2 regions of the Nodosilinea sp. FACHB-141 genome follow, and region 1 is predicted to be linked to the other one. Evidence: riboswitches for the same ligand, from Rfam matches in the RefSeq annotation. Region 1 holds a riboswitch; the other holds the start of a gene.
What was found. A riboswitch is a leader RNA that binds a small molecule or an ion and turns the genes downstream of it on or off. The one in region 1 is predicted to bind cobalamin.
Positions count from the first base shown of each region.

Region 2: another riboswitch for cobalamin. It lies ahead of H6F59_RS20325 (HupE/UreJ family protein); the one in region 1 lies ahead of H6F59_RS10645 (hypothetical protein).

Region 1 covers NZ_JACJPP010000011.1:464,915-468,093, forward strand. The annotation lists gene H6F59_RS10635 (aminopeptidase P family protein) at 1-894, opposite strand, end outside; gene H6F59_RS10640 (hypothetical protein) at 1,136-1,444, shown strand; cobalamin riboswitch at 1,523-1,713, shown strand; gene H6F59_RS10645 (hypothetical protein) at 1,832-2,290, shown strand; gene H6F59_RS10650 (DUF1636 domain-containing protein) at 2,364-2,792, shown strand; gene H6F59_RS10655 (ureidoglycolate lyase) at 2,814-3,179, opposite strand, start outside.
Region 2 covers NZ_JACJPP010000020.1:69,641-72,819, reverse strand. The annotation lists gene H6F59_RS20330 (AarF/ABC1/UbiB kinase family protein) at 1-1,181, opposite strand, end outside; cobalamin riboswitch at 1,299-1,471, shown strand; gene H6F59_RS20325 (HupE/UreJ family protein) at 1,502-2,182, shown strand; gene H6F59_RS20320 (hypothetical protein) at 2,354-2,968, shown strand; gene H6F59_RS20315 (ligase-associated DNA damage response exonuclease) at 3,013-3,179, opposite strand, start outside.

The DNA of each region.
Region 1 (3,179 bases):
CCCCAGATCGACTAACCCCGCCGCCAGGGTGCGGCAGGCTAGCAGGTGTAGATCTCGGTACTCAATCCCAGGGCGAGCGGCGGCAATACAGGCGTCGTGGGCGGCCAGCACCAGATTGTACAGATCCCGCTGGGGGGCGGTGAATTGGCCAGATACAGGCCAGGTGCGAGTAATATCTGAGGCCCAACCACTAGGAGCCTCGGCCCCTACGTCGGCCAGCAGCAGATCGCCCGGAGCCAGGGCATGGTGGTACTGCTCATTGTGGAGCACTTCGCCGTGGACAGTGACAATGCTGTTGTAAGCGCAGGTCATGCCCTGGCCCATAATCACCTGCTCCATGGCGGCTCGCACCTGGGCTTCAGTGGTTGCCCCCGGAGTGGCAACCATACCGGCTTTATGGGCGGTGACTGAGACCGCCGCCGCTCGTTTGATTTGGTCGAGGGCGTAATCATCGTGGTGCAATCGTAGGGCCACCACGGCTTTGACTAAGGCTTTGCGACGTTCTGCAGCAGTGGTTTGGGCAGAAAGGGTTGCCGCTTCGCCTAGATAGGAGTCTAGGTCTTGATAAGGATAGGCGGCGTCGGCTCCGATATCAGCGGCGATCGCGTCTCGACTAGGGCTTGGCCCGTGCCACAGAGCTGCTTCGGCGGAGGTCTCATCCATAAATAGTGTCAGCCGGCCCCCTTCGAGATGAAGGGCAGCATTGGCCAGGGGCAGGCCCGCAAAGTACAAAAAATGGCTGTTGGCCCGAAAGGGATAGGTGTTGGCCGGAAAGTTGCGCGACACTGCCTGCCCCGACCACAGCACCACTGGCTCAGGATGAAGCTCAGCCAGGCGATCGCGGCGCTGCTGTAGTACCGCAGCCAGCGATAAAGAGGTGGTCTGAGGGGGCATAGACAACCAAAGCCGACGACCTCTTTAGTCTGCCACAGCACAACAGTCCTAAAGATGTAACAAACTTGACAGGCTAGATCTAGCTTTAAACCTCGATTGCCAGTCGTTAACCCCAAAGAAGAGAAACATCCCTTAAAATGAAACCAATAAAATTAATTTTTTGTGAATTCTCCATTCAAAGCTCAGTTCAAATGAACTACTGTTGAATCTATAACGGCTAGCCTATCTCAGGTGCAGCGCTATGGCTTCCTTAACGATTTGTCTAGGATCACGGGTTCGCCTTAAGGGTCAAGACGACCACGTACCCGATTTTGTAGTAGTGCGGTGCGAGCGCGATCGCTGCTGGGTGCGCCAGCAAGACTGGGCTCCTGGTACCGAAATCAAAGTCAGTTTCAAGCAGATTCTCGTGCCTCCTGAGGCAGGCTCAACTCTGACAGTAGACCTGGCTCAGCAGGTCAAAGCATCAGGATTGTTGGCCGGCCACGGTGACCACCGCGCGGGAGAGAACGTAGTTTATATGGACGCCTACCGCCGTCGCCCTGCCCCTTAGAAGCGGTAGCGCTGATGGGTAATAACTTTGATCTGCAAGTCGCAACGATTTGTTGCGGATCGCTTCGCCCTTAAGGTGTTAGGATGCAGCTCTGTCGGTTTTAGCGGGGGTCAGCCGCTGAAGGAAACGGGGAAAGCGCAGCGAAAATCTGCCACTGTCCCGCAGCTGTGAGGCGATTTTAGAGTTCGGATTTTGGATTGACACTTCTCCAACGTCTAGACTTTAAAATTCTCCAAGTCAGAATGCCCGCCGATGGACGCCCACCGTTATTTCCATCTGCGAGGTACAGATGACTATGAATAGTTTTTGGTTTGCTCTAGGGCGCTGTAGCTCTGGACAATATTTTTTGCTGCTGCACCAGGTCCCAAGCGATCGCCGGTGGTGGCTGTGCGCATAGATGACAGCGTGTGGCAGGGCTGTAGCGATTGGCAGCCGCTGTTTATTCGCGAATATTGGCTGCCCATAGGTCACCTCGCCTGGCAAGGGTTTTTGCAGCAGGGCCGAGGCATAGTGCTGTGCGAGGTTCACGCTAGCACCGCCACGGTGGACTGGAGACGCACAGCGGTGCCCTACACTGCCCGCTTTGTGGCCGCAGGTGCCGTAGCTGCCTGCTGTCACGACCTCGGCCTGCCAGTTGATCAATTGCCTGCTGTAGCCGAGGCCATAGCAACCTACGACCCCACCCAGGATGCGATCTTGCTCTTGATTGGCGACTCGCGCCCCTACGTGAGCTGCCTAAAAGGCTGGGCGGTGCCACCGCCGGAGTGCTCCCGCCAAATGGGCGACTCGCGAAGCGATCCGTCCCGGAATCGCCAGGCCGAGTTTACCATCACTCCCAAATCCTAATTTCTCAGTTTTGTCGGTCTCCCAAGTTTCGAGGCTGGCTGGCAAATCCTATTCACCTATCTGTTTGAACCCAATGACCCAACCCACTTTATTTGTCTGTGCCCTGTGCAAATTCCCCACCGCTGAATCTGGCGCGGGCGATATCTCTGGGGGGCAGCATCTGCTCGACCAGCTGACCGACTGCCTGAATGCCGAAACCAGCAGAGGCGAAATCACCCTTCAGCCGGTGCGCTGCATGGCTGCCTGCGATCGCGCCTGCAATGCCGCCCTCAGCGCCCCGGGCAAGCTGACCTTTATCTTCAATGACCTTTCGCCCAGCCAGTCAGCCCCCGACCTAGCTGAGTTTTGCCGCCAGTACGCCGCTGCCGCCAACGGCAAGGTGCCCTACGGGCTGCGATCGCCCGCTATTAAGCAGGCCACAGCCTATGTGCTGCCGCCGCTATTAGCCGAGGCGGTAGAGGCTGCAACTCCGGAACGGAGCGCTTCGCGAGTTGCCTATTAACCCATGCACTCATCTAATCGTCTACTCTCCACCGACAATCTCAAACTCCAGCCCAAAATCTTGGGCCAAACTACAGGTCTGGTGGTCGGTAATGTTGGTATCGCTCAGCTCTAAGTTGTAGAAGCTGATGACGGCATCGGTAAAGTATGGCCCCGCATGCCAAGTGCCCACCTCTAGCTTGATAAAGCAGTTGCCGGGAATGTGAAAGGCGCGAATTTTACTTGGCTCGGGCTGCTCAGCCTCCCCTGGTGGAGCGACTGCAATGAACCAGTCTTTGCCTTCTAGTGCTCCCAGGCACTGGGTGCAGCGCTGGTGCCGAGTAATAGTGCGAAACCGGGTGCCCTTAGCCTCTAGAGTCATGATGTAAAAGCGGGGAATGCCGCGATC
Region 2 (3,179 bases), on a different contig from region 1:
CCCACGTTGGCGGGCCAGCGCAGGTTGTTGCGAATGCCCGCCGCCAAGATTTCGCCAAAAATTTCGGCGGTGTTGATCTGCTCTAGGCTAAGACCGTAATAGCGGCCTAGCAGACGGGTATAGTCGCTCTCTAGGCGAGCCAGGTTGACGGGTTTGAGGGGTTCGGCCAGCTGTAGGGTGAGTTGGCAGCAGCGTTGGGCGTCGCAGTTAACAATCGCCAGCACCATCTCGGTTATGGTGTTACGGGTACGGGGATCCAAATGGCCCATCATGCCGCAGTCGAGCAGGGCTAGGCGACCATCTTCCAAGTAAAAAATGTTGCCAGGGTGGGGATCGGCGTGGAAAAACCCGTCCACAAAATACTGTTTGAAGAAGGCTCGAAACAGCAGCGTGGTAGCGGCCGATCGCAGACCAACGGCATCGCTGTGGGCATCTTCGGCCAGCAAATCGGCCTTGAGCAGAGGGGTGCCCTCCAGCCACTCCATGGTCATAATTTTTGTGTTGGTCAGGTCCCAGTAGATCTGTGGCACGATCAGCTGGTTGGCGTCGTACCAGGCGCTTTTAGACAGGTTGCGGCGCAGCTGGTCAGTGTAGCCCGCCTCCGTGGTGAAGTCGAGTTCAGCATTGATGGCATCGGCAAACTCTTCAGCTAAATCGACTACGTTGTAGCGCTGGCCAAACTGGGTAGCCGACACCAGCCGGGCAACGTCGCGAATTAGGGTCATATCGCGCTCGACCTGGCGCTCGATGCCGGGGCGCTGCACCTTCACAGCGACCTGCCGACCATCTTTGAGCAGCGCCTTGTGGGTTTGGGCAATGGAACCGGCGGCGATCGCTTGATAGTCCAGCCGTTCAAACAGCTCCTCGGGAGGCTTGCCCAGGTGCTGGCGAATGTAAGCTTCGATCTCCTTAGGGTCTACCGGCGGTACGGTGGTTTGTAGGCTGCTGAGCTCCTCAATGTAGGCCGGGGGCATGAGGTCGGGGCGGGTGCTCAACAACTGCCCTAGCTTGACGTAGACCGGCCCCAGGTCAGTGAGAATGTTGCGCAGCACCGCGGGGGGCGGAATCTCGGGCTCATCGGCTTTGCCTCCCACCAATAGCTGCCGCATGTAGTCCCAGCCGTTGCCGAGCACCACTTCAATAATTTCTTTTTGCCGAGCCAGACGAGACGATGAAACCATTGGGGGCAGGGGTAGGTTTTGCTCGATGCTAGCGCACCTAGGTAAGGCGTTGGCTGCGTGTGGTGCGCCAGATGACTATTGATAAACCAGCGGCGGGGCCAGATTCACCCGATGCTATGATGCTTGGGCGTTGTCGGTTCCGGTGGGGATCAGCCACTGGAGGCAAGGGGGAAAGTGCAGTGCAAGTCTGCCGCTGTCCCGCAGCTGTAAAGCTGTTTTGGTGTTGAGGGGGTATTCGCCCAACACCAAGACGCTGAGCCAGAATGCCCGCCGATCGCAGGTCTGTTTTCCACTGTTCTTTCTTCGTCTGCGAGGTACGGATGAATTATCGCTTTACTGCTTTGGAATCAATTAAGACTGGTTTTTCGCAGAAGCGGATAGGTCGTAGCATCGGGGGCGCGATCGCCGCCCTGCTGCTGCTGCCCCTGCCCAGCCTGGCCCACCATCCGCTCGGGGGCCGAGTGCCCGCTAACTTTGCTGAGGGGTTTTTGTCGGGACTGGCTCACCCCATTATTGGCCTCGACCATGTGGCCTTTGTGGTTGCTGTGGGCCTACTGGCAGCCGTTAGCACCTGGGGAATCGTCATTCCTGCTGCCTTTGTGCTGGCGGCTATGGTTGGCACAGGGCTGCACCTGGCAGAGCTAACGTTACCGGCAGTGGAGTTTGTGATTGCTGGCTCAGTGCTTGGGTTTGGGGTGCTGCTTGCGCTACGCAACCGTCCTCAAAGTAGCGCCATCACAGGCTTGGCAGTGCTAGCTGGGCTGTTCCATGGGTTTGCCTACGGCGAGGCCATTTTTGGTGCAGAATCCATGCCGTTGGTGGCCTATCTCGCTGGGTTTACAGCAGTGCAGATGGGGCTTGCGATCGCTGCCTTTTTGGTCGGGCGACAGCTCACCCAACGGTCTACAACTCTTTTCGTACAGCGGGCCGGTCTAGTGATCTGCGGTATTGGAGCCACGTTTCTTGCCACCGCGCTCCTCAACGGTTTGCTGCCCACCTAGGATCGTGAGGCGGGAGTTGGCACAACGCCGTTGAGCGTCTGTCATTCCCAAATCCTGCCAAATTCCCTTTCTTAGGCTGAGCCTGTTGCGAAATAGGCACAAGAGCTAGGTCTAACTTCTCGGTCTGGCGGTATGCTTAATCCGTTTGGTTGAGCCAGCGGTGCATTCCCTATGACCCTATCTCCAACTTGGGCCGCGGCCCTGTTCATGCCCGCAACGGTTGGGCTGCTATACCAGGCATTGCAGCCCCATCCCTGGCCCTATCGCCTGCTGGCTCTGTCGCTGATGTTGATGAGTCTAGAGCAGGCCCATATGGCTCGGGTAGACCTGCGCCATGGAGATATAGTGGGCCAGCGATCGCGCGATCCGCGCCTGGGCCACTTTAGTCGTGTGGTCATGCTGACAATAGCTGGTCAAGTGGCAGGCTTCTCCATAGCCGCCCTGGGCCATCTCGGTTGGGGGATGGGGCTAATCTTGGTCAGCCTGCTGGGGTTTAACCTGGTAGCCTCCATTCGCTTAGAGCCTGCTAGCCCGAAGCCGATTCAGCCCGCAGGCTGGCGATCGCGTCTTGATGTGCTTGGGTTAGATGCGATCGCCCTCGTCCTAGCTCTGTTGTGGATTGCCCAGCGGGCCCAGGGTTGGGTAGCTGGAGGCTTGTTTGCCATTACCGTGCTCTACGGCGGCAGCAAACTGGTGGCCTACGTCACCGCCGCCCTGCGCTCAGGTTCAGCGGTTCATGTCTCCCACACCGCTCAAGAGCATCCAAAGACCTCCCAGCAAAATTAGCAGTGCTAGCCCGCCCATTGCTCCGTCTAGCCAGGATGTCGCCATTAAATATCCCCCTCTCCCTCAAACAGCGTCTCCAGAGGCATGGCCTCTAGGTTTAACGATTCTTGCAGATAGCGCGACACCACGTCTGACTGACCGTGGGTAACGTACACCGTTTTAGCTCCCGTATCCTTTACTGTTTGTATCAGCCCTGGCCAGTCGGCGTGGT